2 regions of the Burkholderia sp. 22PA0099 genome follow, and region 1 is predicted to be linked to the other one. Evidence: riboswitches for the same ligand, from Rfam matches in the RefSeq annotation. Region 1 holds a riboswitch; the other holds the start of a gene.
The links. A riboswitch is a leader RNA that binds a small molecule or an ion and turns the genes downstream of it on or off. The one in region 1 is predicted to bind thiamine pyrophosphate.

Region 1 (15,189 bases):
GCTGCTGACCTTCCCGCTGGCGTTTCCGGGCGTGGTGGTGGGCTTCATGGTGATCATGCTGGCCGGGCGGCAAGGCCTGATCGGCGTGCTGTCGGCCAGGCTGACCGGCGACCGCTGGGTGTTCGCCTATTCGGTGGCGGGCCTGTTCGTCGGCTACCTGTATTTCTCGATTCCGCGCGTGATCGTCACGGTGATCGCGGCGGCCTCGAAGCTCGATCCGTCGCTGGAGGAAGCGGCGCGCTCGCTCGGCGCGTCGCCGTGGCGCGTGTTCATCGACATCGTGCTGCCCGCGCTCGCGCCGGGCCTGATCGCCTCGGGCGCGATCTGCTTCGCCACCTCGATGGGCGCGTTCGGCACGGCGTTCACGCTGGCCACCGAGCTCGACGTGCTGCCGATGACGATCTACACCGAGTTCACGCTGAACGCGAACGTGGCGACGGCGGCGGGCCTGTCGATCGTGCTCGGCCTGGTGACGTGGGCAGTGCTGGCCGTGGCGCGCAGCCTGACCGGCCAGACGGCGGCGGCGGCATGAACGCGCCGCGATCCACGCAACATTGCGCGGCTCGTCTCGGACGGCGGCTGCCGCGTCTGCCGCATCTGCCGCATCTGCCATCAGGCCGTGCCGTCGCGGCCGGCGTGCAATGGGCCGTCACGCTCGCGCTGTGCGCGTTCCTGCTGGTGCCGGTGGCGATGTCGGTGCTGGCCGGGTTGACCGTCAATTATTTGCGCGGGCCGTCGAGCGGCCTCACGCTGCGCTGGCTCGGCCAGGTGTGGACGCAGTATCACGACTCGGTGTTCCTCTCGCTCGAAGTGGCGGCGGCCACGCTGGCCGTCACGCTCGCCACCGGCGTGCCGGCCGCCTACGCGCTGGCGCGCAGCCGCCATCGCGCGGCGCGGCTGGTCGAGGAAGCGCTGGTGCTGCCGGTCGCGCTGCCGGGGCTGGCGTCGGCGCTCGCGCTGCTGGGCGTGTACGGCGGCTTCACGGCGTTCCGCACCAGCCTGTGGTTCATCGTCGCCGGGCATGTGGTGTTCACGCTGCCGTTCATGGTGCGTGCCGTGGCGGCGGTGGCCGCGCGCGCCGACCTGCGCACGCTGGAGGAAGGCGCGGCCAGCCTCGGCGCATCGTTCCCGACGCGCTTCGCGACCATCGTGCTGCCGAACCTGCGCCCCGGCATCGTGGCCGGCGCGCTGGCCGTGCTGACGCTGTCGATCGGCGAATTCAACCTGACCTGGATGCTGCACACGCCCGACACCAAGACGCTGCCGGTCGGGCTGGCCGATACCTACGCGTCGTTGCGCATCGAGGTCGGCAGCGCCTACACGATCCTGTTCCTGCTGATGACGCTGCCGCTGCTGGTGGCGATGCAATGGCTCGGCGTCGATGCGACCGGCACGCGCGTGGGCGACGCGTCGAGCGCGTCGACCCGATCGCCTCGATCGCGCGAGCCGTCCGCCTGAATGCAACCCATGCTCCCCTGCCTCCCCTGCACTGCCCGCCGATGAAGCTCGATTCGATCCCCGTCACGCTGACGCGCTGCGCCAAGACCTTCCGCGCCACGCGCGTGCTCGAACCGCTCGATCTGGCGATCGGCGCGGGCGAGACAGTGGTGCTGCTCGGCCCGTCCGGTTGCGGCAAGACCACCACGCTGCGCCTGATCGCCGGCCTCGACACGCCCGACGCGGGCGGCACGATCGCGTTCGGCGACAAGGACGTGACCGCGCTGCCGATCGAGCGCCGCCAGGTGGGCATGGTGTTCCAGAACTACGCGCTGTTCCCGAACCTGTCGGTGCGCGGCAACGTCGGCTACGGCCTGAAGATCCGCCGCACCGATTCGGCCACGCTGCGCGCGCGCGTCGACGAGCTGCTCGCGATGATGCAACTGACCGCGCACGCCGAAAAACCGGTGACCGAACTGTCGGGCGGCCAGCGCCAGCGCGTCGCGCTGGCCCGCGCGCTGGCGGTGCGTCCGCGCGTGCTGCTGCTCGACGAGCCGCTGACGGCGCTCGACGCGAAGCTGCGCGACACGCTGCGCCGCGACATGAACGCGCTGCTGCGCGAGCTGGGCGTGACGACCGTCTACGTGACGCACGATCAGGCCGAGGCGATGGAGCTGGGCGACCGCATCGTGGTGATGGGCGCGGGCCGCATCGAGCAGATCGGCACGCCGCGCGAGATCTACTACCAGCCGGCCAACCGCACGGTCGCGCAGTTCATCGGCACGCTGAACCGGCTCGCGGGCGTTTGGCGCGACGGCGCGCTGCACACGGCCGGCGGCGCGGTGCCCGGCGTTCGCCCGGCCACCGAACTGTTTTTCCGCCCCGAGGACGCTCAACTGGCCGATCCCGACGATCCCGCCACGCATCTGCGCGGATTGGTGGCGGCCTGCGCGTTTCTCGGCGAACGCACCCGGCTGACCATCGAACATGCGGCGCCCGATGCGGTCGTGATCGACGTGCCCGGGCGCATCGCGCTCGCGCGCGGCACGGCCGTCGGCCTGACGATCGCCGCCCAAGGCCTGATCGCACTCCCCTGATTCCACTTCGCCACACCCCAGGACACACCATGCTGCTCGCCCAGATCAGCGACCTGCACATCAAGCGCCCGGGCGCGCTCGCCTACCGTCGCGTCGATACCGCGGCCAGCCTCGCGCGCACCATCGCGCGCCTGAACGCGCTCGCGCCGCGCCCCGACGCCGTGCTCATCACCGGCGACCTGACCGATTTCGGTCACGACGAGGAATACCAGCACCTGAAACGGCTGCTCGCGCCGCTCGAAATTCCGTATTACCTGCTGATCGGCAATCACGACGAACGCGGCGCGCTGCGGCGCGTGTTCGACGAGCGCGCCGAACTGCAGGGCGGCGAATTCGTGCAGTACGCGCTCGATCTCGGCCCGCTGCGCCTGATCGCGCTCGATTCGCAGACGCCCGGCGTGAGCGGCGGCACGCTGTGCCCGGCGCGGCTCGGCTGGCTCGCCGACGAACTCGACGCGGCCGCGCGGCGCCCGGTGATCGTCGCGCTGCATCATCCGCCGTTCGCCTCGGGCATCGATCACATGGATCGCCAACGGCTCGACCCCGAGGCGTCGCGCCGCCTCGATGTGCTGCTGCGTCGCCACGCCAACGTCGAGCGTGTGTTGTGCGGGCATGTGCATCGCACGCTGTTCGCGCGCTTCGGCGGCACCATCGCGTCGACGGTGCCCGCGCCGGCCCATCAGGTGGCGTTCGACCTGCGCCGCGACGCGGCGCCCGCGTTCGCGATCGAGCCGCCGGCCTTCGCCGTGCATCGCTACGATCCGGCCGAGGGGCTGGTTACTCATCATGTCTATGTCGAGGAGAGTGATGGGCCGCACCCGTTTTATGACGCGGCGGGGGCGCTGATCGACTGACGGGCGGGGGGGGTTCGGGGTTTCGGCACTTCGGCACTTCGGCACTTCGGCACTTCGGCACTCGGCACTCGGCACTCGACACTCGACACTCGGCACTTCGCAGCGTGGCGCAGAAAGGCACCGGGAGGCGCTGGACCGGAAGACGTGAATCGCCACCGCGCAACCAGATCGCCGCGTCGGCAGAGTTCATGCCGCTCCGGTATGATCGGCAGCCTTTGTCGGTCGGTCGGTCGGGCCGGCGCGTGCGCATGCGTTGCGCGCACGGCGTCTCATCGCCCCGGCGCCGCCACGCTTCGATCCGCTCTCGCCATGTCCAGCTCATCCCGCTCCGCCGCTTCGCCGTCCGACGCCCACCGCCACTACTCGCGCGGCCTGCTGCTCCTGCTCGCGACCATCGCGGGCGTATCGGTCGCCAACATCTACTACAACCAGCCGCTGCTCGGCGCGCTGCGCAACGCGTTCCCCGCCGACGCCAACTGGATCGGCGTGGTGCCGACCGCCACCCAGCTCGGCTACGCCGCCGGCATGCTGCTGCTCGCACCGCTCGGCGACCGCTTCGACCGCCGCAAGCTGATCCTGCTGCAGATCGCGGGCCTGTCGGTCGCGCTGCTGGTGGCCGCCGCGGCGCCCGCGCTGCCGGTGCTGGCCGCGGCCAGCCTGGCGATCGGCGTGCTCGGCACCATCGCGCAGCAGGCCGTGCCGTTCGCGGCCGAAATCGCGCCGCCGGCCGAGCGCGGCGCGGCGGTCGGCACGGTGATGAGCGGGCTGCTGATGGGAATCCTGCTGGCGCGCACGGCGGCCGGCTTCATCGGCGAATACCTGGGCTGGCGCGCGGTGTTCGTGGCGTCGGTGGTGGCGTTGATGGCGGTGGCCGTGGCGGTGCTGCTGCGGCTGCCGCGCAGCACGCCCACCTCGACGCTGCGCTATCCGCAGTTGCTGGCCTCGCTCTGGCATCTGGCCGTGGAGTTGCGCGGGCTGCGCTACGCGGCGGCCACCGGCGCGGCGATGTTCGGCGCGTTCAGCGCGTTCTGGCCCGCGCTCACGCTGCTGCTGGCCGGCGCGCCGTTCCACTACGGGCCGCAGATCGCGGGCCTGTTCGGCATCGTCGGCGCGGCGGGCGCGCTGGCCGCGCCCTATGCGGGCAAGTCGGCCGACCGGCGCGGGCCGCGCGCGGTCATCACGCTGTCGATCTGGCTGGTGGCGGTGTCGTTCGGGATCTTTGCCGTGTCGGCGAGCAGCCTGATCGGCCTGGTGATCGGCGTGATCGTGCTCGACGTGGGCGTGCAGGCCGCGCAGATCTCGAACCAGTCGCGCATCTACGCGCTGAAGCCCGAGGCGCGCAGCCGCGTCAACACGGTCTACATGGTCTGCTATTTCATCGGCGGGGCGCTCGGCTCGTCGGCCGGCGTGGAAGCATGGCACCTGGCCGGCTGGAGCGGCGTGTGCGCGGTCGGGCTGGCGTTCGCGGTGCTGGCCGGCGCGATACATCATCGCGGCGCGCGGCATACGGATTGAGGCGGCGCGGGTGGAGCGCTGCGGGTACTACGGATGCAGGCGGTGCGGATAGAGCGCTGCGGGCATTACGGGCACAAGCGGTGTAGATAGAGCGCTGCGGGCACTGCGCGGACGCAGACGGCACGGATACAAGCGCAGGGGGCACGATCGGCACTGGCGGCGCAACACACCCGCCCCCGAACCGCCCGTCACGCACGGCTCGCGCCGCTCCCAGGCCACCCGCCACCGTCCCGCCGGCCGGCCGGCAGCACCCACCCTCACCTCACCGCGCCGGCTTGCGCGCCGGATCGCAGACGAACGACAAGCCCACGCTGCCGAGAATCGCCAACGTGGCGATCACCGTGGCGGTCGTCACCGGCTCGCCGAGCAGCAGCGCGCCGAGCGCCACGGCGACGATCGGATTCACGTACATGCAACTGCTCGCCAGCACCGGGCTGGTGTTGCGGATCAGATAGCCGTACGCCACATACGCGATCATCGTGCCGAAGATCATCAGGTACAGGAACGCGAGCGTCGGCAGCGCGGCGAAATGCACGCTGCGCTCGCCGAGGAAGAACGCCGCGGTCGACGAGGCCAGCCCGCCCAACCCGATCTGCAGCGCGGTCGAGAGGAACAGGTCCGACGGCAGCTTGAGCCGGCTCGACAGATGCACGCCGCCCGCCCAGAACAGGCCGCCGCACAGCACCGAGATGCTGCCGAGCGTCGAGCCCGGTGTGGACGGCCCGCCCGAATTGAGGATCACGATGCCGACCATGCCGAGCCCGACGGCCACCCACTCGCCGCGCGCGACCGCACGCCCGGCGATCGCGGCGATCACGGTGGCGAACAGCGGCACGGTGGCCACCATCACGGCCGCCGAGCCGCTGCTGACGGTGCGCATGCCGAGCGCGATCAGCCCCGACGACGCGGCCACCAGCATGGTGCCGACGATCGCCGCGTTGCGAACCTCGATCAGCGACGGCATCGCCGGCTTGCGGCGCATCGCGAACACGAACAGGCCGATCCCGGCGATGCCGTTGCGCATCCCCGACAGCAACAGCGGCGGGAACGCCTCCAGTGCGATATGGAGCGCCAGATACGTGGAGCCCCACACGAAATAGATGAACGCGAGGGCCAGCGCGACGCGCCCGCCTCGGCTTTCGGGCAGACGGAAGCGGATACGCCCCGCGAGGGCGAGCAGTCGATCGAACGGGGTCATGGTTCAGCTCGACGCGAACGTGGCGATCAGCGCGGACGACGAGGCGAGGCACGGTCGAGGCGCGCCAGACACGGGCGGCACCGACGGCGCGGCCGGGGCCTCGGCGAGCGGCGCCGCGAAGCGATCGGAACGAAGGGAACGAGCGTGCGCGCGCGGCCGGCAATGAGCCGGAGCGGCAGGGAAAAACAGGCGGGACGGCATGTCGTGGAGAACGGAACCGAAGGAAGTCGAACTGGCCCGGCAGCGCGGGAGCGCTGCGACCGGCAGCGCGTCGAAAGCATTATGCATGAACGCCACGAACGAAATTCGGGGTCAATCAGGAAATGCGCGGCGCTGACGTTTCGGCGCGACACAGCCACCCGGCAATTGTCGTCAAACGACCGGAATCAGCCGCCAAACGACAGCACCAGACAGCGCCAGACAGCGCCAACCCACGGCGCCCACCGCCAACGCCGGACCGACAGCGCCGAATCGCCCCCGGCGTTTTCCAACCATTTTTGCGGCCGCCAGCGGCCAGGGGCCTGCCTCGATGGCCTGCCACGGCGGCAATCGGTATCCCGACCGGTTGAAACCTCGGCCGTCCGGGTGTATCGTTCGGCCTGCTAACGCGGGGGTCCTGCGTTGCGCGGTCCGGCGTTCGGGATTTCGCGCTTCGCGGGTGAGAAATACCCTTTGAACCTGATCTGGATAATGCCAGCGCAGGGAAGCGTACGGGCTTGCGCCATCCGTCGTCCTTCCGGCCAGCCTGCCGCCTATTTCGTCTCCTGCTTAGCGCCCCACATCAGGAGATGAACGCATGAATGCCAATCCGAAGTTCCTGTCCGCCGACGCCCGCGTCGACGCCGCCGCCGTCGCTCCGCTGCCGAATTCGCGCAAGGTCTACGTGACCGGCTCGCAGCCGGACATCCGCGTGCCGATGCGCGAGATCACGCAGGCCGACACCCCGACCGGCTTCGGCGGCGAGAAGAATCCGCCGATCTACGTGTACGACACGTCCGGCCCGTACACCGACCCGGACGCCACCATCGACATCCGCTCGGGCCTGCCGGCGCTGCGCCAGGGCTGGATCGAGGCGCGCGGCGACACCGAAACGCTCGACGGCCTGTCGAGCGAATACGGCCTCGAGCGCGCGGCCGACCCGGCCACCGCCGAGCTGCGCTTCCCCGGCCTGCATCGCAACCCGCGCCGCGCCGCGGCCGGCAGGAACGTCACGCAGATGCACTACGCGCGCCAGGGCATCATCACGCCGGAAATGGAATACATCGCGATCCGCGAGAACCAGCGCCGCGCCGAATACCTCGAAAGCCTGAAGACGAGCGGCCCGAACGGCGCCAAGCTGGCCGCCATGATGGGTCGCCAGCACCGCGGCCAGGCGTTCGGCGCCGCCGCGTTCGGCGAGCAGGCGCTGACCGAGATCACGCCGGAATTCGTGCGCGACGAGATCGCACGCGGCCGAGCGATCATCCCGGCCAACATCAACCACCCGGAATCGGAGCCGATGATCATCGGCCGCAACTTCCTCGTGAAGATCAACGCGAACATCGGCAATTCGGCCGTCACGTCGTCGATCGGCGAGGAGGTCGACAAGATGACGTGGGCGATCCGCTGGGGCGGCGACACGGTGATGGATCTGTCGACCGGCAAGCACATCCACGAAACGCGCGAGTGGATCATCCGCAACAGCCCGGTGCCGATCGGCACGGTGCCGATCTACCAGGCGCTGGAAAAGGTCAACGGCAAGGCCGAGGACCTGACCTGGGAAATCTTCCGCGACACGCTGATCGAGCAGGCCGAGCAAGGCGTGGACTACTTCACGATCCACGCCGGCGTGCGCCTGCAATACGTGCCGCTGACAGCCAACCGGATGACCGGCATCGTGTCGCGCGGCGGCTCGATCATGGCGAAGTGGTGTCTCGCGCATCACAAGGAGAGCTTCCTGTACGAGCACTTCGAGGACATCTGCGAAATCATGAAGGCCTACGACGTGAGCTTCTCGCTCGGCGACGGCCTGCGCCCCGGCTCGATCTACGACGCGAACGACGAAGCGCAGCTCGGCGAACTGAAGACGCTCGGCGAACTGACGCAGATCGCCTGGAAACACGACGTGCAGGTGATGATCGAAGGCCCGGGCCACGTGCCGATGCAGTTGATCAAGGAAAACATGGACCTGCAGCTCGAATGGTGCGACGAAGCGCCGTTCTACACGCTCGGGCCGCTGACGACGGATATCGCGCCGGGCTACGACCACATCACGTCGGGCATCGGCGCGGCGATGATCGGCTGGTTCGGCACGGCGATGCTCTGCTACGTCACGCCGAAGGAACACCTCGGGCTGCCGAACAAGGCCGACGTGAAGGAAGGGATCATCACGTACAAGCTCGCGGCGCACGCGGCCGATCTGGCCAAGGGGCATCCGGGCGCGCAGGTGCGCGACAACGCGCTGTCGAAGGCGCGCTTCGAGTTCCGCTGGGAAGACCAGTTCAACATCGGCCTCGATCCGGACAAGGCGCGCGAATTCCACGACGAGACGCTGCCGAAGGATTCGGCCAAGGTCGCGCACTTCTGCTCGATGTGCGGCCCGCACTTCTGCTCGATGAAGATCACGCAGGACGTGCGCGACTTCGCGGCCAAGCAGGGCCTGACGGAAAACGAGGCGCTGAAGAAGGGGATGGAGGTCAAGGCCGTCGAGTTCGTGAAGACCGGCGCCGAGATCTATCACCGCCAGTAAGGCGGTTCGCGGCGGGCCATGGTCGCACGGCCTTTCAACAGGCAAGCGCAAGCCGTGTGCCCGCCGCGATACATTTGATTACGCCGGACAAAACGGCTTAACAAGTCCTTACAGCAAGGTCGGGCGCGCTCGCCTAGATTGGTAATGTCGCGCGCGAATGCGAACTACCGGTGAGCCACATGCCTGCATCGACGCACCGCGCGCCCCGACCCTTCCATTCTGCGAGGACACAGCCATGAACGCGATTCGACGAGCCGGCATCGGCGCCATCCTGATCGCCACCATCGCAAGCCTGTCGGCCTGCGATTCGATGAGCACGCGCCAACGCGATACCGCGATCGGCGCCGGCGTGGGCGGCGTGGCGGGCGCAGCAATCGGCGGCAGCGCGCTGTCGACGCTGGGCGGCGCGGCCGCCGGTGGGCTGATCGGCAATCAGGTCGGCAAGTAAGGCCGGAGGCGCTGTGTGAAGCGGCCTGTTTTCGGCGCAGGATGAAATCTGCCGTTACCGTTTCACACAGCGTTTCATCTTTCGCAGGCCTAAGCTCCGGGTATCTTCCTTCGACCAGGACGCCTCCGCGCGGAGGCTCGCCATGAAAACCCGCATCCTTATCGCCGCCGGCCTCGCCACCGTCTCGCTCGCCGGCTGCTATTACCCGTACGGCTACTATCCGGGCGGCTATTACGCTGCCGCACCCGTGCAGACCGAAGCCGCGCCGATCGCCGCGCCGGCTTCCACTTACCCGGCGCCAGTTGCCGCGCCTGCTCCCGCGTATGTCGCACCGGCCTACCCGGCCTACTACCCCGCCTATCCGGCCCCGGCCTACTACCCGGCCTATTCGGGCTTCTGGGCGCCGTCGATCTCGCTCGGCTTCGGGTTTGGAGGCGGTTGGGGTGGACGGGGCTGGGGCGGGCGCGGTTGGGGCGGCGGTTGGCACGGGCGGCATTGATCGTCGATGCGGGCCGGCTTGCCGGGTGCCGAAGCGAGGCTTCGGTGCCGTCATGCGCGTGCCGCCGATCGCTGCGCGCACAAGGATTCCAACAGGGCCGATCCGGCGGCTCGGTGACATCGCGCACTGACGGCCAGCTCGCTCGCACCATTTTCCGCTTCTTGCCGTTTCATCCCGGCGTGTAACATCGGGCGCGCGGGCGGGGCTACCCTGCCTCGCATTCCTCGCTCACTGCCCACCACGCCATGTCCACCCGCCAACTCTCGCTGTTGCTCCTGCTTGCCTCGCTCTGGGGCGCATCGTTCCTGTTCATTCGCGTCGGCGTCGCCGAATTCGGCGTGGCGCCGCTGATGGTGCTGCGGGTCGGCTTCGGCGCGCTGTTCCTGATCGTGCTCGCGCTCGTGCGGCTCGGCCCGGCTACCGTCTGGCGCACGCTGCGCCGCCACGCCTGGCCGCTGCTGGTGTGCGGCCTGCTCAATTCGGCCGCGCCGTTCTGCCTGTTCGCGTTCGCCGAACTGACGCTGCAGGCCGGCATCACCTCGGTCATCAACGCGACGGCGCCGCTGTGGGCCGCGCTGGTTGCCTATCTGTGGCTCGGCGAGCGGCTGTCGGCGCCGCGCACGCTCGGGCTGGTGATCGGCTTCGGCGGGGTGCTGCTGCTGGTGGGCGATCAGGTGTTCGCGCCGGACGGTGCAACGGGTGGCGCGAACGCCTCGGCCACGCTGCTGGCCGCGGCCGCCGCGCTCGGCGCGACGCTGCTGTACGGCATCGCGGCCAACTACACCAAGCGCAAGCTGTCCGGCGTCGATCCGCTGCTGAACGCCACCGGCACCATGACCGGCGCGACGTTCCTGCTGGTGCCGTTCGCGCTCGCCTCGTGGCCGGCCGCGCCCGCATCGGCGCAGGCCTGGGGCGCGGTGATTGCGCTCGGCATCCTGTGCACGGGCGTGGCCTATCTGATCTTCTTCTACCTGATCGCCAAGGTCGGCCCGTCGCGCGCGATCACGGTGACGTTCGTGATCCCGATCTTCGGCATCCTGTGGGGCGCGCTGTTTCTCGGCGAGATCGTCGCGCCGATGATGCTGGCCGGCTGCGCGGTCGTGCTGCTCGGCACCGCGCTCGCCACCGGCGCGATCAAGCGGATTCCGGGGTTCGGGCCGGCGCGCGATCCGTTGGGGTAAGCGGCGCGAGGGGGATGCGGGGCGGGTTGCGTCGGCTGACCGGCTCGGTCGGCTCGGCATGCAGGCATCGCCGACGCGAGCGTCATCATCGGCATCGAGCCGGCAAATCGTCATGGCGCGCCGTACCTGTCGGCGGCGCGCCACGCTCCGCACCGGCCATCCACGCCGGCCACGCGGCGGCATCCGAACGCATTTCAGCCGATTCGGCGCCACTCCAATCGTTTGCGTCCGGCGAATCCGACGAATTCCAGAGGCTCCTTGATTTCGGCCGTGCGGGACCGTACCGAGGGCCGTGCGAATCCTGTCACAATTCGGGGCGTACGGCATTTTCCGTGGTCATTCATTCGGTGTAGAGTACGTGAGCGCGAGCCGCCGCAGATCAGGGAAACCCACTATTCGAGCGCGCCGCAAGCCTATTCCGACGTTTCATACGACACCGTGCGGTGCGCCGACGATCCCCTCCGGATCGCACCGCGTCCGCCTCACCGAAGCTACGCGCAATGCCACCGTCCGCCGAACTGACGCTTGAACATCTCGTCAGCCTGCTCGTTTCAGACGGCGCCGGCGGCTGGTGCGCGAACTATCGCGGCATGCGCCTGAGCAGCGTGTTCCAGCCGATCCTGTCGATCACGCACCGCCGCATCGTCGGCCACGAAGCGCTGGTCCGCGCCCATGCCTCGCCCGACGAATCGCTCGAACCCGAAGCACTGTTCGCACTCGCCCACACCCGCAACGACGCCCCGCTGCTCGACCGCATGACGCGCTGCCTGCACGCCGCGAATTTCGCCGCGCAGGATACCGGCCAGGGCTGGCTGTTCCTCAACGTGATGCCGCAGATGCTCGATTCGGGCAGCGCGCAACGCGAATCGATCGACGAGCTGTGCGCGCACTTCGCGCTGCCGCCCACCCGCGTGGTGCTCGAAGTGACCGAGCAGCCGGTGCGCGACGAAGCCGCGCTGGCGCGCACCATCGACCGCATCCAGCACCGCGACTTCCTGATCGCCGTCGACGATTTCGGCACCGGCTTCTCGAATTTCGACCGGGTCTGGCAGGCGCGCCCCGACATCGTCAAGCTCGACCGCTCGCTCGTCGAGCGCGCGCAGCAGCCCGGCGACGCGCGACGCAACATCCGCCACCTCGTCACGATGCTGCATCAGGCCGGCGCGCTGGTGCTGGCCGAGGGCATCGAAACCGATCAGGCGTTGCAGGTGATGATGGATGCCGACGTGGATTTCGTGCAGGGCTTCCTGTTCGGCCTGCCCGACGGCTCGCTCGAACGGGCGAGCCGCGGCGGCACGCAGCGCGTCGACGCGGCCTGGCAGCGTCATGCCGAGCGGCGTGCCGAGCGCTCGCAGCGCGCGCTCGCGGCCGGCCCCGGTTTCGAGGAACTCGAAAACCGCCTGCTGGACGCCGCGCACACCTATCTCGGCAATGGCGACCTGTCGGCTGCGACCGAACCGCTGCTGGCCATGCACGCGATCCGGCATGTGTTCGTGACCGACGAGAACGGCGTGCAACCGGCGCCGTCGATCACCCCGCCGGGCGCCGTGTCGCCCACCCAGGCCGCGCGCCTCGCGCCGCTGTTTCCCGAAATCGGCAGCAACTGGTCGCGGCTGCCCGTCTGGCAACGCGCCGTGGAAACGCCGGGCCGCGTGATCGTGGCCGGCCCGCACCACTCGCTGACGGCCGGCCGCGACGCCTGGACGGCCGCCGTGGCAGTGCCGGTGCCGCCGGACGGCCCGGTGCGCGTGGTGGTCTGCGCCGAGTTCGTGCCCGATCACGGCGGCCTTCACGAAACCGTCGACGCGCTCAGTTCCGGCAAGCCCCACTAAGCGGCATGCCGGCGGCGGCGCATCGCCCCGCCGCTGCTGCGCGTCCCGACCTCAATCGCTGACCTTCCCCCTGCCCGCCTTCACCGCGCCGCGCCGGCTCTTGGCGTCGAGCCGCCGCTCCTTCGAGCCGCGCGTCGGCCGCGTGGCGATGCGCGCACGACGCACCACGGCCACGTCCGCGATCAACGCATCGAGCCGCGCCAGCGCCGCGACGCGGTTCTGTTCCTGCGTGCGATATTCCTGCGACTTCAGCACCACCACGCCGTCGCGCGTGATGCGCTGATCGGACAGCGCAAGCAGGCGCTCCTTGAGAATGTCGGGCAGCGACGAGGCGCGGATGTCGAAACGCAGATGGATCGCGCTCGACACCTTGTTGACGTTCTGCCCGCCCGCGCCCTGGGCACGCACGGCCGACAGTTCGATCTCGGCCGGATCGAGCGTATAGCGGATCATCGCGGCGCCTCCTCGTCGATGGGTTCGCGCGTGCCGGCTTGCGCGAGGCCGGCCTGCGCGAAGCGCGCGGCCGCGTCGGCCATGCGCGCGGCCAGGCCCGAATCGCGCTGGGTGCGGGTGGCGATCGCCTGCGCCAGCACGGCGCGCGGCCCGATCACCTGCACGCGCTGGCGCGCCCGCGTGATCGCGGTATAGACCAGCTCGCGCGACAGCACCCGCCCGAACGCGGCCGGCAACACCAGCGCCGCCTCGTCGAATTCCGAGCCTTGCGACTTGTGGACCGTCAACGCGAACGCCGTGTCGTGCGGCGGCAGCGCGGCCGGCGAGACGGCGCGCAACTGGCCGTCCGCGCCACGGAACCACACGCGCAACGCGCCGCGCGGGTCGGGCAGCGCGATGCCGATATCGCCATTGAACAGGCCGAGCGCGTAATCGTTGCGCGTGACCATCACGGGCCGCCCCGCGAACCAGTGCGCACCGACCGCGAGCGGCACACGCACGCGGCGGCGCACCAGCGCGGCCAGCCGCTGGTTGATCTCGTCGGCACCGCGTGCGCCGCTGCGCGTCGCGCACAACACGCGAAAGCGGTTCAGCGCGTCGAACAGCGGCAGCGGGTCCGGCTCGGCGGCGGCGAGCGCGTCGCGCAAGCTGTCGCCGTACGCGGCAAACCCGGCCGCGAGACGGTCGAGCGTGGCGGCGGCGAGCGCGTCGCCGCCGTCGGCGTCGAAACGCGCGGCGGCATCGGCGTCGGTCGAGAGCGTGTCGAGCGCGGCCTGCGCATCGCCACGGCGGATCGCCAGCGACAGGCGGCCAATCGGAGAATCGAGGCCGAAGCGGTAGTTGCGTTCGAGCCAGACGACGCTGTCGGCGAGGGGGGATAGCGCGGTTCGATGCGCGTGTTGCAGCGTGGCCGGTCCGAATCCGGCCTCAGGCACCGGCTCGCTGCGGATCGCACCGGACGCCGCCGGATGCGCCTCGTCGATCTGCCACGTATCGAGCCACGACAGTTCCGCCGGTTCGATCCACGCGTCGAGCGGCGCGCCGGAGAACGTGGCGTCCGTCTCCGGCAGGTCGGGGCGTGGCGCTTCGACCGCGGACGGTGCGGAAACAACGGAAGCAGCGGCATCGTCGTCGAAATCGAACAACGAGCCTTGCGCCGGCTTGTCGGCCGCTGCCGCATCGGCCGCCTTGCGCGCCGCGACACGACGCACCGGCACGGCAGCCTGCGCCACCGAATCGTTCGCCCAATCCGGCTTGCTCGCCTCGCCCGGCAACGCTGCGACGAACTCCGCCGCGCTGACGCCGAGCACCGCCGCGATCCGCTCGCAACCGGCCGCGCTGAACGCCGGCCGCGCGCTCAATTCGGCAAACACCGCGCCGGCCTCGACGGCGGCAAGCTGATCCTTGTCGCCGAGCAGCACCAGCCGCGCGCCCGGCGCCAGCGCGTCGAACAGATGCGCGGCCAGCGCGACGTCGATCATCGACGCCTCGTCGATCACGACGAGGTCGTACGGCAGCGGATTGTCGCGATGATGGCGAAAGCGCCCGCCGGGCAGCCAGCCGAGCAGCCGGTGCAGCGTGAACGAGGTTTGCGGCAGGCGCGCGGCCAGCTCGGGCGGCAGGTTCGAGGCGCGCGCGTGCAACGCTTCCTGCATGCGTTGCGCGGCCTTGCCGGTGGGCGCGGCCAGCGCGATGCGCAGCGCCGGCTGCATCTCCAGGAGGCAGGCGATCACGCCCACCACGGTAGTGGTCTTGCCGGTGCCGGGGCCGCCGCTGACGATCGTCACGCGCCCGCCCAGCGCCACCACGGCCGCCACGCGCTGCCAGTCGATCTCGCCCGCGCGCGGCGCGGCGAAAAAGCGGTCGAGGCTCGCACGCAGCGCTTGCGGCTCGGTGCCCGCCCCGCCCGCCAGGGCATCCGCCGCGCCGGCCCGCGCATGCAGCACG
Region 2 (15,189 bases), 790 kb from region 1:
CGCGCCCGCCTCGATCGCCAGCCGCCAGTGATCGTTGATGAACACGCGTGCGTCCGGGTAACGGCGGCCGGCCGCCACGGCGCGCGCGATTTCCGCGGCGAGCTGATCGGGCGTGGCGCCCTTCACGCGCAATTGCACGGTGCGCGCGCCGTAATCGAGCACGCGCTCGACCCATTCGGCCGACGGCACCACCGGATACAGCCCGAGCCGGGCCGGACACGGCGCGAACGCCGGTTCGGGCGCGGCCGGCGCGCCGGCGATCGACGGAAAACGGGCCGGATCGACCGGCCACGGATCACCCTCGCCCGCCGGGCCGTTCTCGTCCCCGTCGCGCCAGGCGAGCGCCAGCACCAGCGCATCGTGCGGCGCGAAGCCGCAGTCGACGAACGCGGCCAGCGCGGCGATCCAGTCGTCGGCCAGCGGCGCGGCAGCGGTCAGCGCGTAGCGCGCCTGCGCGGTCCTGAGCGTGGTATGCCGCTCGTCGATCTCGATCACCGCACCGCCCGCCGCGATCAGCGCGGCCGCGCGCGCGGCACCGGCTTCGGCTTCGGCATCGCGCGCTGTCGCCACGAGCAGGTCGCCCGCCTGCGAGTGTTCGGGTGCCGCGACACAGATTCGCGCCGGCTCGCTGCGCGCCGGCCACTCGCCGAGCCGCGCCCGAATCCGCTCGGCTGCTGCGGCGAGTTCGTCGGCCGGCGGCCAGAACAACGCGGCAAAACGCGAGGCGGGCGTGGCGGAGGTGGCCGTCATTGCGCGCCTCCGTCGTGGTGCCAGAACGGCATGCCGACCACCGGCGTGCTCGCGTGCGCGGTTTCGCGCGCATCCATCGGGCCGGCCAGATACGCGGCACGCCCCGCCTCGACGCCCTGTGCGAACGCGCGCGCCATGATCTCGGGATGCGTGGCCTGCGATACGGCCGTGTTCAGCAGCACGCCGTCGAAACCCCACTCCATCACCTGGCACGCATGCGACGGCACGCCGAGCCCGGCATCGACGATCAGCGGCACGTCCGGCAGCCGCTCGCGCAGCACGCGCAGCCCGTACGGGTTGATCACGCCCTTGCCGGTGCCGATCGGCGCCCCCCACGGCATCAGCGCCTCGCAGCCCGCGTCGAGCAACCGGCGGCCGATCACGAGATCCTCGGTGCAATACGGCAGCACCTTGAAACCGTCCTTGACGAGCAACGCCGCCGCCTCGATCAAGCCGACCGGGTCCGGCTGCAGCGTGTAGTCGTCGCCGATCAGTTCGAGCTTGATCCAGTCGGTCTCGAACACCTCGCGCGCCATCTGCGCGGTGTTGACCGCCTCGGCCACCGTCTGGCAGCCGGCCGTGTTCGGCAGCAGCGGCACGTCGTGACGCTTGAGCCGATCGAAGAAGCCGGCCTCGGCGGTGCCGGCGGTCATCTGCCGACGCAGCGCGACCGTGACCATGCCGGGCTTCGAGGCGGCAATCGAATCGGACAGCGATTGCAGCGACGGATAGCGGGAGGTACCGAGCAGCACGCGGCTCTGGAACGTGGTGCCGTACAGCGTCAGCGAATCGGGGGGAGCAAGGAGCGTCATGAGGAAGTCCTGTAATGGCGCGCGGCTCAGCCGCCCGCGACGGGATGCACGACGTCGAGCCGGTCGCCGGCCGCCAGCGCGTGCTGGGCGTGGCGCGTGCGCGCGACGAACGCACCGTTGACGGCCACCGCGAACGGCGGGCGGGCCTCGTAGGCGGCGAGCGCGTCGGCGACGGTCGCGCCGTCGGGGAGCGTCAGCGTCTGTTGATTGATCTGGATGTCCATGGCGGGATTCGGTAGGTCGGGGGCGGCGCCTTACGCATGCGCCGCGTCGGTCTGGAACAGGTCCGGCCAGCACGCGGCGGCACGCCAGGCGGCGAAGGCGTCGGCATCGGCGCGATGCAGGCCCGGCGCGCCGCCGAACCACGCCTGCACCCACTCGACGGCGGCTTGCGCCACCTCGGGCGCGATCATGAAGCCGTGCCGGTAGAGGCCGTTGACGGCCAGCGTCGCCTCGCCGCAACGGACGATCGCCGGGCGGTGATCCGGCAGCGTCGGCCGGCATTGCGAGCCGAGTTCGAGGATGCGCGCCTCGCCGAATGCCGGATGCACGGAAAACGCGGCACTGAGCAATTCGAGCGCCGAGCGCACGCTGACAGGCGACATGTCCTCGCCTTCCACCTCGGTCGCGCCGATCACGTACAGATCGTTCTGCTTCGGCGCGATGTAGAGCGGGTAGCGCGGATGCAGCAGCCGCACCGGCCGCGTCAGGCCGATGCCGGGCGCATGCACACGCGCGACTTCGCCGCGAATCCCGCGCAGCGCCGGCAGCACCGGCTTCGCACCGAGGCCGCGGCAATCGATCGTCAGGTGCGCGCGCGGTTCGGGCGCGACATCGACGGCGGTGTGCCAGTGGGTGTCGACGCCGCGCTCGGCCAGGCCCGCGGCCAGTGCGGCGAGCGTCTGGCGGTTGTCGAGCTGGCCTTCGCGCGGCAGCAGCCACCCGCGCCCGAAACGGCCGGCCAGCGCCGGCTCGGCCGCGTCCACCTGCGCGCCCGCCAGCGCGACGAAGCCGCCCTCGACGAGCGCGGCCGGCGCATTGGCGCGCACGCGCCGTTCGAACAGCGGCGCCTCGGCGCGGTCGGCCTGATGCCACACCACCAGCGTGCCGTTGCGCTGGAAAAACACTGGTTCGGGCAACTCGGCGAGCCAGCCGGGCCAGCGTTCGAGCGAGGCCGCGCCCAGTTCGGTGATCAACAGTTCGGCGCTCGCAGCCTCGGCGAGCGGCGCGAGCATCGCGGCCGCCACCCATGCGGCAGCACCCGAGCCGGCCGCGTCGCCGCGTTCGTACAACGACACGCGCAGCCCTGTGCCGGCGAGCCGCCACGCGATCAGCCGGCCGACCAGGCCGCCGCCGAGCACGGCGACATCGGCGCGTGCAGCGGATGCGCCGCTCATCGCCTCACCTCGGCACGCGCGCGAAACGCAGCCACAACGCATGCAGCCGCGCCGCACGCGACCAACGCGCGCGCATCGGCGGCCGACCACAACGGACGGCACGCAGCATCGAAACCGGGGGGACACAACAGGACAGGCAGAACAGACATGGGCTTCCTTCCGTAACGCGCGAGGGCGCAATCGAACGGACGAAACCAGCGGCCGGAGCCGACCGGACGACGCATGCCGGCACATCCCAAACGATGGCGGCGGGCGCGACCCGGTGGAATCGGAAACTTCCCGCGCCGGTATTACCCGGATCGGGTGCGAAGGGTCTCTCTCAGCCTTGCCGCCGCACGCCGTGCGATCCGTTACCGGACCAAGCTGGCAGCAAAGCACCCCTGTTTCGTCAGGCGGTCATTAGACCACAGAAGCCGAAACGGCCGCAAACCTCGGCCTGCGGCCGAAGCGCCGGTGCGCGCGGCGGCGCGGTGCTGGCACAATAGCCGCCAATGCCCGGCCGGCCTTGCTGACAAAGCGCTTGCGACACCGCGCCCGCCGCGGTTAAGAGCCGTTTAAGCGACGCGCCGCACAATCCGCGGCGAGCCGCTGTCATATGGCACGATTTGAGGTGCGCCGCCGCGCGCCTCGTTCCGACCCACCCCGGCATCGCGCCGCCCACCGCAGGAAGCCCATGACTCCCTCGTCCCCCGTCGCCCGCCCGAACGACGCGCCGCCAGGCGACGCCCGCATCTCCGCGTGGAGCCTCATCAAGCCCTTTTGGGTGTCTTCGGAATGGAAGATCGCATGGGGCCTGCTCGTCTCGATCATCGCGATGAACCTCGTGATCGTCTGGATCAACGTCCGGCTCAACAGCTGGAACGCCGGGTTCTACAACGCGCTCCAGCAGAAGGACGCCGCGCAGGTCCCGCACCTGCTGCTGGTGTTCTCCGGCTACGCGTTCGCGTTCATCATCCTGGCCATCTACCGCACCTACCTGAGGCAGATGCTCGGCTTCCGGTGGCGGCAGTGGATCACCAACCGGGCGCTCGACGACTGGTTCAACGATCGCGCGTTCTACCGCATCGAACGCGACCGCCTGACCGACAACCCGGACCAGCGGATCACCGACGACCTGAACTCGCTGTCCACCTCCACGCTCGCGCTGACGCTCGACCTGATCTCCACGGTCGTCACGCTGTGCTCGTTCGTGGTGATTCTCTGGTCGATCGCCGGCGCGCTGTCGATTCCGTTCGGCGGCTCGCAGGTCACGATCCCGGGCTACATGGTGTGGGCCGCCGCGCTGTACGCGCTGGTCGGCTCCTACCTGACGCACAAGGCGGGCCATCCGCTCGTGTCGATCAACTACCAGCAGCAGCGCGTCGAGGCCGATTTCCGTTTCGGCCTGATCCGGATCCGCGAAAACGCCGAGCAGATCGCGTTCTTCGACGGCACCTCGCGCGAAAAGCAGAACGCGCTCGGCCTGTTCGAGCGGATTCGCGACAACTGGTGGCGCCTGATGGCCTACACGCGGCGGATGAACTTCGTGTTGAGCTTCTACGGCCAGCTCGCGATCATCTTCCCGATCGCGGTGGCCTCGCCGCGCTACTTCGCGGGCGCCTATTCGTTCGGCGTGCTGATGCAGATCAGCAGTGCGTTCGGTACCGTCAGCGATTCGTTCTCGTGGTTCATCAACAGCTACCCGACGCTGGTGGAATGGCGCGCGACCGTCAATCGTCTGCGCGAATTCAAGCGCATCACGCGCGCCTCGCACCTGAAGGAAACGATGTCGCCGGCCACCGAGCACGGCGGCATCAACCTGCATCTGGTCGATACCGAAGCGCTGACCACCTCGGGCCTGCGCCTCGCGCTGCCCGACGGCCGGCCGCTGTCGACCATCGGCGACCTGACGATCGAGCCCGGTTCGCGCTGGCTGGTGCGCGGCGCGTCGGGCGCGGGCAAGAGCACGCTGATGCGCGCGCTGGCCGGCCTCTGGCCGTTCGGCGACGGCGCGATCGACGCGCCGGTGGGCGCCAGGATGATGTTCGTGCCGCAGCGCAGCTACCTGCCGATCGGCACGCTGAAGGCGGCGCTGGCCTACCCGTCGGCGGCCGAGCGGTTCGGCGACGACGAATGCCGCGCCGTGCTGCGCGATTTCGGCCTGGACGATTACGCGACGCGGCTCGACGAGTCGAACCACTGGACCCAGGTGCTCTCGCCGGGCGAGCAGCAGCGTCTGGCCGGCGCGCGCGCGCTGCTGCACAAGCCCGATTACCTGTTCCTCGATGAAGCGACCAGCGCACTCGACGCCGACAACGAAGCGCTGCTCTACGGCCTGCTGGCCGCGCGGCTGCCAAGCGCGGCGATCGTCAGCATCGCGCACCGCGAATCGCTGACGGCGTTCCACGATCGCACGTTCGACGTGCAGCGCGACGCCGCGTAATCTCGGCGCCGCAAAGCAAAAAGAGCACGCCAGGGCGTGCTCTTTTTTTCATGGCGCGCGGCGCGAATCCCGCATCGCGCGCCGCGCCTGCCGCCCGATCAGCGCGGCAGTTCCGAATGGCCCATCAGGAACGCGTCGACCGCACGCGCGCACTGGCGGCCTTCGCGAATCGCCCACACCACGAGCGATTGGCCACGGCGCATGTCGCCCGCCGCGAACACCTTGTCGACCGAGGTCGAGTAGGCGCGCTCGCCTTCGGTGGCAGCACGCGCGTTGCCGCGCGCATCCTTGGCGACGCCGAACGCGTCGAGCACCGGCGCGGCCGGTTGCGTGAAGCCCATCGCCAGCAGCACGAGGTCGGCCTTCAGCTCGAATTCGGAACCCGGCACTTCGGTCATCTTGCCGTCCTTCCATTCGACGCGCGCGGCGATCAGCTTCTCGACCTTGCCGTTCGTGCCTTCGAGACGCTTGGTGGCGACCGCCCAATCGCGCTCGCAGCCTTCGTCGTGCGACGACGAGGTGCGCAGCTTGATCGGCCAGTACGGCCACACCATCGGCTTGTTTTCCTGCTCGGGCGGCTGCGGCAGCAGTTCGAACTGCATGACCGATTCCGCACCGTGACGGTTCGAGGTGCCGACGCAATCCGAGCCGGTATCGCCGCCGCCGATCACGATCACGTGCTTGCCCTTGGCGACCAGTTGGTCGGGCAGGCTGTCGCCGGCGTTGACGCGGTTCTGCAGCGGCAGGAAATCCATCGCGTAGTGCACGCCCGCGAGGTCGCGGCCCGGCACCGGCAGGTCACGCGGCGTTTCGGAGCCGCCCGCGATCACGATCGCGTCGAACTCGTCCTGCAGCGTATCGGGCGAGATGGTTTCCTTGGCCAGGCTGCCGATCGATTCGGGCAGCGGGTCCTTGCCGATGAACACGCCGGTGCGGAACGTCACGCCTTCGGCTTCCATCTGGCGCATGCGGCGATCGATCAGCCACTTTTCCAGCTTGAAATCGGGGATGCCGTAGCGCAGCAGGCCGCCCACGCGATCGTTCTTCTCGAACACGGTGACGTCGTGGCCGGCGCGCGCCAGTTGCTGCGCGGTGGCCAGGCCGGCGGGGCCGGAACCGACCACGGCCACCTTCTTGCCCGTCTTGTGCGCGGCCTGCAGCGGCTTGACCCAGCCTTCGGCCCAGGCCTTGTCGATGATCGCGTGCTCGATCGACTTGATGCCGACCGGATCGTTGTTGATGCCGAGCGTGCAGGCCGCTTCGCACGGCGCCGGGCAGATGCGGCCCGTGAACTCGGGGAAGTTGTTGGTCGAGTGCAGGACCTCGATCGCGTGCTGCCAATCCTGGCGATACACGAGATCGTTGAAGTCCGGAATGATGTTGTTGACCGGACAGCCGTTGTTGCAGAACGGAATGCCGCAATCCATGCAGCGTGCGCCCTGGATCTTCGCGTCTTCGTCGGACAGCGCCGCGACGAATTCCTTGTAGTGCTTCACGCGAGTGAGCGGAGCCTCGTACGCCTCGTGGCGGCGTTCGAACTCGAGAAAACCGGTTGCCTTGCCCATAAGGTTCTCGTCTGAATCTGGGTGGTTCGGGAGGGGACCCGCGCCCGCCGCTGGCGGCGGACGCGTTCGCTAGTTGGTATCGATCGGTTGCGTCAGGCTGCGACGGCGGCTTGCTTGGCGGCCTTCGCCGCGGCCATTTCGCCGAGTGCGCGCTTGTATTCGTGCGGGAACACCTTCACGAACTGGCGGCGCGCCGCATCCCAGTTTTCCAGCAGCGACTTCGCACGCGGCGAGCCGGTGAACTGGAAGTGACGCTCGATCAGCCCCTTCAGCAGCGCTTCGTCGGTCTGACCGGTGTGCCAGAGGCCACGGTCGACGGTGCGTTCCTGTTCGGCCTGTTGCAGCACCGGATCGAGCGCGACCATCGCCTTGTTGCACTTGGCCGCGAACATGCCGTCCGGATCGTAGACATAGGCCAGGCCGCCCGACATGCCGGCCGCGAAGTTGCGGCCGGTTTCGCCGAGCACCACCACCACGCCGCCCGTCATGTATTCGCAGCCGTGGTCGCCCGTGCCCTCGACGACCGCCGTGGCGCCCGAGTTGCGCACGCAGAAGCGCTCGCCAGCCACGCCGCGGAAGAACGCCTCGCCTTCCAGCGCGCCGTACATCACCGTGTTGCCGCAGATGATGTTCTCTTCCGACTTGCCGCGGAAATCGTTGGTCGGACGGATGATGATGCGGCCGCCCGACAGGCCCTTGCCGACGTAGTCGTTGCCGTCGCCGACCAGATCGAGCGTGACGCCCTTCGCGAGGAACGCGCCGAAGCTCTGGCCCGCGGTGCCCTTCAACTGGATGTGGATCGCGTCGTCGTCGAGGCCGTCACGGCCGTACTTCTTGGCGATCACGCCCGACAGCATCGCGCCGACCGTACGGTTGACGTTGCGCACCGGCTGGATGAACGACACGTGCTCGCCGTTCTCGATCGCGCCCTTCGCCTTCTCGATCAGCGTGTGGTCGAGCGCGCGCTCCAGGCCGTGATCCTGCACGTCGAGGTGACGCGTCGAGGCGTTCTCGACTTGCGGCTGGTAGAACACGCGCGTGAAGTCGAGGCCCTTCGCCTTCCAGTGCTCGACGCCCTTGCGCGTGTCGAGCAGCTCGGCACGGCCGATCAGGTCGTCGAACTTCGCGATGCCGAGTTGCGCCATGATTTCGCGCACTTCCTCGGCCACGAAGAAGAAGTAGTTGACGACGTGTTCGGGCTGGCCCGAGAACTTCGCACGCAGCACCGGGTCCTGCGTCGCCACGCCGACCGGGCAGGTGTTCAGATGGCACTTGCGCATCATGATGCAGCCCTGCACGACGAGCGGCGCCGTCGCGAAGCCGAATTCGTCGGCGCCGAGCATCGCGCCGATCGCGACGTCGCGGCCGGTCTTCATCTGGCCGTCGGCCTGCACGCGGATGCGGCCGCGCAGGCCGTTCAGCACGAGCGTTTGCTGCGTTTCGGCGAGGCCCAGTTCCCACGGCGTGCCGGCGTGCTTCAGCGACGACAGCGGCGAGGCGCCCGTGCCGCCGTCATGGCCGGCGATCACCACGTGATCGGCCTTGGCCTTGGCCACACCGGCCGCGACCGTGCCCACGCCCACTTCCGAGACGAGCTTCACCGAGATGCTCGCGACCGGGTTGACGTTCTTCAGGTCGTGGATCAGTTGTGCCAGATCCTCGATCGAGTAGATGTCGTGGTGCGGCGGCGGCGAGATCAGGCCCACGCCCGGCACCGCGTAACGCAGCTTGCCGATGTATTCCGAGATCTTGTGGCCCGGCAACTGGCCGCCTTCGCCCGGCTTCGCGCCCTGCGCCATCTTGATCTGGATCTGGTCGGCCGACGACAGGTATTCGGCATTGACGCCGAAGCGGCCCGACGCGACCTGCTTGATCTTCGAGCGCAGCGAATCGCCATCCTTCAGCGGGGTGTCGCGCACGACTTCCTCGCCGATCACCGAGCGCAGCGAATCGCCGTTCTTGATCGGGATGCCGCGCAGTTCGTTGCGGTAGCGGTTCACGTCCTCGCCGCCTTCGCCGGTGTTCGACTTGCCGCCGATGCGGTTCATCGCGACGGCCAGCGTGGCGTGCGCCTCGGTGCTGATCGATCCGAGCGACATCGCGCCGGTGGCGAAGCGCTTGACGATCTCCTTGGCCGATTCGACGTCGTCGATCGGGATCGCCTTGGACGGATCGACCTTGAACTCGAACAGGCCGCGGAACGTCATGTGACGGCGGGTCTGGTCGTTGATCAGGTGCGCGTATTCCTTGTACGTCTGGTACGAGTTGCTGCGCGTCGCGTGTTGCAGCTTGGCGATCGAATCGGGCGTCCACATGTGGTCTTCGCCGCGAATCCGGAACGCGTACTCGCCGCCGGCGTCGAGCATGTCGCGCAGGATCGGGTTGTCGCCGAACGCGTCGAGGTGCAGGCGCAGCGCTTCCTCGGCCACTTCGAACAGGCCGATGCCGCCGACCTTCGAGGCCGTGCCCTTGAAGTACTTGTTGACGAGGCTGCTCGCGAGGCCCACCGCTTCGAAGATCTGCGCGCCCGTGTACGACATGTACGTCGAGATGCCCATCTTCGACATGACCTTGTACAGGCCCTTGCCGACCGCCTTCGTGAAGTTGTAGATCGCCTTCTCGGCCGACAGGTCGCCCGGCAGGCCTTCGGCCATCTTGGCGAGCGTTTCCATCGCGAGGTACGGGTGCACGGCTTCCGCGCCGTAGCCCGCGAGCAGCGCGAAGTGGTGCGTTTCACGCGCCGAGCCGGTTTCGACGACGAGGCCCGTGCTGGTGCGCAGGCCCTGGTCGACCAGGTGCGAGTGGATGGCCGAGGTGGCCAGCAGCGCCGGGATCGCGACCGTATCCGCGTCGGTCTTGCGATCCGACACGATCAGGATGTTGTAGCCCGACTTGACCGCATCGACGGCTTCGGCGCACAGCGAGGCCAGACGCGCCTCGATGCCTTCCTTGCCCCAGGCGGCCGGGTAGCAGATGCTCAGTTCGTACGCGCTGAACTTGCCGCCCGTGTACTGATCGATCGAGCGGATCTTCGCGATGTCCTTGAAGTCCAGCACCGGCTGGGACACTTCGAGCCGCATCGGCGGGTTGACGTTCTGCGTGTCGAGCAGGTTCGGCTTCGGGCCGATGAACGACACGAGCGACATCACCATGTTTTCGCGGATCGGATCGATCGGCGGGTTGGTGACCTGCGCGAACAACTGCTTGAAGTAGTTGTAGAGCGTCTTGTTCTTGTTCGACATCACCGCGAGCGGCGAATCGTTGCCCATCGAGCCGATGCCTTCCTCGCCGCTGACGGCCATCGGCGCCATCAGGAACTTGAGGTCTTCCTGGGTGTAGCCGAACGCCTGCTGACGGTCGAGCAGCGTCGACGCCGAACGGCGTTCCGCGGCGACTTCCTCGTCCTTCGCGTCGATCTCGTCGAGCTTGATGCGCACCGCATCGATCCAGCTCTTGTACGGCTTCGCGTTCGCGAGGTTGTCCTTCAGTTCCTTGTCGTCGATGATGCGGCCGTGTTCCATGTCGATCAGGAACATCTTGCCCGGCTGCAGGCGCCACTTCTTGACGATCTTCGATTCGGGGATCAGCAGCGTGCCGGCTTCCGAGGCCATGATCACGAGGTCGTCGTCGGTGACGATGTAGCGCGCCGGACGCAGGCCGTTGCGGTCGAGCGTCGCGCCGATCTGGCGGCCGTCCGTGAAGGCGATCGCGGCGGGGCCGTCCCACGGCTCCATCATGGCGGCGTGGTATTCGTAGAACGCGCGGCGGTTGTCGTCCATCAGCGTGTGCTGTTCCCACGCCTCCGGAATCATCATCATCATCGCGTGGACGAGCGGATAGCCGGCCATCACGAGCAGTTCGAGGCAGTTGTCGAACGATGCGGTGTCCGACTGGCCCGGGTAGATCAGCGGCCAGAGCTTCGGCAGGTCGTCGCCGAGCACGTGCGAGGCGATCGCGCCGGTGCGGGCGTTCAGCCAGTTGACGTTGCCCTTCACCGTGTTGATTTCGCCGTTGTGGGCAATCATCCGGTACGGGTGGGCCAGTTCCCAGGCCGGGAACGTGTTGGTCGAGAAGCGCTGGTGCACCAGCGCCAGCGCCGACACCACACGCGCGTCCTGCAGGTCGCGGTAGTACACGCCGACCTGGCCGGCCAGCAGCAGGCCCTTGTAGACGATGGTGCGCGCCGACATCGACGGCACGAAGTATTCCTTGCCGTGCTGCAGCTTGAGCGCCTGGATGCGGTGGCTCGCCGTCTTGCGGATCACGTACAGCTTGCGTTCGAGCGCGTCGGTGACGATCACGTCCTTGCCGCGGCCGATGAAGATCTGGCGGATCAGCGGCTCGGACGCCTTGACCGTGGGCGAAATCGGCATGGTCGAATCGACCGGCACGTCGCGCCAGCCGAGCACCACTTGGCCTTCGGCCTTGACGGTGCGCTCCAGCTCCTGTTCGCAGGCGATGCGCGAGGCGCTTTCCTTCGGCAGGAACACCATGCCGACCCCATATTCCCCTTCCGGCGGCAGCGTCACGCCCTGCTTGGCCATGTCCTCGCGATAGAACGCGTCCGGGATCTGGATCAGGATGCCCGCGCCGTCGCCCATCAGCGGATCGGCGCCCACCGCACCGCGGTGATCGAGGTTTTCGAGAATCTTCAGGCCCTGCTCGACGATCTCGTGGCTTTTCTTGCCCTTGATGTGCGCAACGAAGCCGACGCCGCAAGCGTCGTGCTCGTTCTGCGGATCGTAAAGACCTTGCGCGGCGGGAACCGCGCCCTGCGGCTCTTGGTGGTCGTTCATGGGGACACCGTCTGAGTAGGGGCCTTGCGGCCGTTGAAACATGTACTTGTCGCCCGCCGCTTCGGCGGCGGCGTGGCGGGCTGGCGCCGGGCGCACTTTCGCCCGGCATGCCGGAAATCGGAATATACGCGACGAATCAACGGAATAGCAACAAAAACCGTTTGGTCTGACACCAATTATTTGGATGTTTCGGATTGGTGCCTTTTTATTGGGGACGTATCAATTTGGTGCAAAAAAAGGGCGGCACCCGAAGATGCCGCCGTGGTCCCCCCGCTGCCGTTATTACTGATGGGCGGATGGGTTGTGCGGACCATTGTTTTCACGTACCTTACGCGGCCGTCCGCGAGGCAGCGGCGAGACGCGACGGTTCGCGGTGCGGGCCGCCCACTCACGATACGTTTCGCTGCCGAGCACCCAGCCCTTGAGCGTGGCCTGCTGAAGCTGGTCGGTCTGGCGCTCGTCGAGCGGCTGTTCGCACAGCTCCTTGTAGGCGCGCTGCCGTTCGAACGGCGTGTTGCCGAGCGCCCAGTACAACGGGTGATCGGTGATCAGGCTGTCGACGGTCAGGCCGATATGGTGACGGTAGCTCGCCCAGCGGTAAGCCTCGGGGGCCTGCGCGAGCTGCGCACGCACCGGGCTCAACTCCACCACCCGGCTCGCCAGCAGGAAGTAGCGTTCGCCCTCGATCACGGTGGCGCGATAGCGGCCTTCCCACAACGTGCCGCGCCGCGAATAGCGGCGGTTGAAATGCGCAACATAACGTCGGCCGACCGCCTGCATCGCCTTCGGCAGGCTTGCCTCGTCGCTGGGCGTGACGAGCAGCTGAACTTGTCGCGGCAGCAGCACATAGGCATGCACTGCCAGTTGATGATCGCGCGCCGCCGCCTTCAGACAATCGATGAAAAGCTCGTAATCCTGATCGTCGACGAACGCAGGTTGCTGATCCAGGCCGCGCAGGATGACGTGCTGCGGCTGATCGGGAACGTAGAGTCGTGCTAGCCGTGCCATGCTGAATGTCCGTTTGATCGCGTTAGGAAATACCCGAAGGCCCGAAAGACTGCATCCGCGCAGAGCCCCGCGCGGCAGGGAGGATTCGTACGTTCGTGCGAATCCTAGGGAGATTGCTCTAGCTTACAAGCCTGTTCCGTTTGAAACGCCGTGGTCATAATGAGCACGCCTTTTATCAAGGAGGAGACAAACCGATGAAACAACAATTGGCCATTACGGGGACCGTTGCACTTGCACTCATGACTGCGGGCTCCCCCGCGCAAGCGCAATCGGCTGGAAGCTTCTATGTCACCACGGGCTGGTTTCATCTCGCCCCTCAGGATTCGAGCGACCCACTGAAAATCATGAGCGTGGGTGGAACCCCTGTGAATCAATCGGTCCCGAACACCGGCGCCGGCATTTCGGACGCCGACACGTTCGGCTTCACCGCCGGCTATTTCGTGACCGACCACATCGCTACCGAATTCGTCTACGGGGTGCCGCCAAAGTTCAATATTGAAGGCGAAGGATCGTTGTCGCGGTTCGGCACGATCGGCCGTGCCTACCAGTGGAGCCCGGCCCTGCTGCTCAAGTACTACTTCAACAGCGCCGAGGCGAAATTCCGTCCGTACGTGGGCGTCGGCGCGACCTACATCTACTTCACCGGTGCGAAGATCACCAACAGCGCCTTCGAGAACGGCGCCCTGGGCGGGCCGACCAGCGCCACGACCAGCAACCAGTGGGCGCCCGTGTTCAACGCCGGCTTCAACTACAACTTCAACAAGCATTGGTTTGCCGGCCTGTCGATCTCGTACATCCCGGTCAGCCTGACCGCCACCCTGACCACCCAACGCGCCAGCCAGGTCGGCACGCTCACGCAAACCTCTCAAGCCCACATCAAGCTGAATCCGATCGTGAGCTACGTGAACGTCGGCTACCGCTTCTGAACGACGTGCTTCTAAGCGTAGTCGAATATTTGGGGAATGGTTAATCTCGCAGCAATTTGTAGCGATTTTTTCCTGACGTAACGAAAGCGGGATGTGAACTTGCTTTACATCCCGCATCGTACGGAGCATTTTCATCGCCAACCGCGCGAATTCGATATTTTTATTTTCCGCTTGGTTGGGTTCCGGCCCGAAAAACATTCTCTTTCGAGGTGATCCTCGAAGGCGGCAACCGCCGAATGCGAGCTCAATCGCGCGCGTCAGCCTTGCGCTGTGGCGAAATCGGGGCCGATCAAATCGATACGATCGGTACAGATCAGATCCACACCCCACCCGATCAGTTCGCGCGCACGCGCCGGATCGTTGACCGTATAGGCCAGCGTACGCAGCCCGGCCGCGCGGATCGCGGCCACGCGCGCCGCGTCGAACTCGCGATGGTTCGCATGCAGCGCGACGCAGCCGAGCCGGGCGGTGAGCGCCTGCCAGTCGTCCGGCAGCGTGTCGAGCAGCAAGCCGCGCGGCAACGCCGGCGCCGCGCGCTGCGCAGCCGCCAGCGCGTCCACCGAAAACGACGACAGCAGCGGCGGCACCGCCGCGCCGCACCAATAGCGCGCCGTGTCGCGCGCCACCCGCTCGCCGGTTTCGGCCTCGCGCCCCGGGCACGGCTTGATCTCCACGTTGGCCGCCAGGCCGAGCGCGAGGCAGCGCGAGGCGGCTTGCTCCAGCGTCGGCATCCGTTCGCCGGCGAAGCGCGCGTCGAACCAGCTTCCCGCATCGAGCGCGGCCAGCGCGGCGTAATCCATGCCGGCCGCCGCACCCTCGCCGTTCGAAGTGCGCGCGACCGTATCGTCGTGCAGCAGGAAGCTGATGCCGTCGGCCGACAGCTTCGCGTCGAACTCCACCATCCGGTGCCCGCGCCGCGCCCCCTCCTCGAGGCCGGCCAGCGTGTTTTCGGGCGCCAGCTTGCCACCGCCGCGATGCGCGACGATGCGCGCGACAGACGCATACGGCCAGGATTGCGGATCGTGCTCGGGCATGACGGTGTCCTCGTTCGACTGCGGGGTGGAATCGGAGATCAGTTGGCGCGGTGGCCCGTGTCCGGGTCGAAGAAATGCAGCCGGTGCGCGGGCAGCGACACCTGCAGCGCCGAGCCGGTCGGCGGGCGCTCGGCGTAGGGCAGCCGCACCGCCACGTCGTAGTCGCCCCAGCGGCCGTGCGCGAGATTGTCGGCGCCGAGCAGCTCGCACGAATCCACCGGCAAGGTGGCGGCCGGCATGCCGGGCTGCGGCGTCATGTGTTCGGGCCGCATGCCGAGCACCCACTCGCGGCCCGGCGCCACCTCGCGGCCGATGCCGGGCGCGCCGGCCACCGGCAGGCGCGGCCCGCCGCCCGCCACCTCGAACAGCGCGCCGTCGGCCGAGAGCCGCCCGCGCAGCAGGTTCATGGCCGGCGAGCCGATGAAGCCGGCCACGAAGGTGGTCGCCGGCTTTTCGTAGACGTCGACGGGCGCGCCGAT

Region 2: linked by a shared signal. The riboswitch ahead of AB4851_RS33870 (FAD-dependent oxidoreductase) and the one ahead of thiC (phosphomethylpyrimidine synthase ThiC) in region 1 are both predicted to bind thiamine pyrophosphate.

Annotation. Positions count from the first base shown of each region.
Region 1 is NZ_CP163165.1:3,358,165-3,373,353, forward strand. Features, by position in the region: gene AB4851_RS30260 (ABC transporter permease) at 1-532, shown strand, start outside; gene AB4851_RS30265 (ABC transporter permease) at 529-1,458, shown strand; gene AB4851_RS30270 (ABC transporter ATP-binding protein) at 1,500-2,534, shown strand; gene AB4851_RS30275 (phosphodiesterase) at 2,564-3,388, shown strand; gene AB4851_RS30280 (MFS transporter) at 3,698-4,903, shown strand; gene AB4851_RS30285 (EamA family transporter) at 5,166-6,101, opposite strand; TPP riboswitch at 6,701-6,824, shown strand; gene thiC (phosphomethylpyrimidine synthase ThiC) at 6,898-8,829, shown strand; gene AB4851_RS30295 (glycine zipper 2TM domain-containing protein) at 9,065-9,277, shown strand; gene AB4851_RS30300 (hypothetical protein) at 9,420-9,776, shown strand; gene AB4851_RS30305 (DMT family transporter) at 10,022-10,957, shown strand; gene AB4851_RS30310 (EAL domain-containing protein) at 11,458-12,789, shown strand; gene arfB (alternative ribosome rescue aminoacyl-tRNA hydrolase ArfB) at 12,841-13,242, opposite strand; gene AB4851_RS30320 (AAA family ATPase) at 13,239-15,189, opposite strand, start outside.
Region 2 is NZ_CP163165.1:4,143,677-4,158,865, forward strand. Features, by position in the region: gene thiE (thiamine phosphate synthase) at 1-750, opposite strand, end outside; gene AB4851_RS33860 (thiazole synthase) at 747-1,562, opposite strand; gene thiS (sulfur carrier protein ThiS) at 1,589-1,786, opposite strand; gene AB4851_RS33870 (FAD-dependent oxidoreductase) at 1,817-2,959, opposite strand; TPP riboswitch at 3,219-3,351, opposite strand; gene AB4851_RS33875 (ABC transporter ATP-binding protein/permease) at 3,633-5,381, shown strand; gene AB4851_RS33880 (glutamate synthase subunit beta) at 5,480-6,946, opposite strand; gene AB4851_RS33885 (glutamate synthase-related protein) at 7,039-11,742, opposite strand; gene AB4851_RS33890 (transposase) at 12,025-12,750, opposite strand; gene AB4851_RS33895 (OmpW/AlkL family protein) at 12,945-13,676, shown strand; gene ugpQ (glycerophosphodiester phosphodiesterase) at 13,934-14,710, opposite strand; gene AB4851_RS33905 (sn-glycerol-3-phosphate import ATP-binding protein UgpC) at 14,749-15,189, opposite strand, start outside.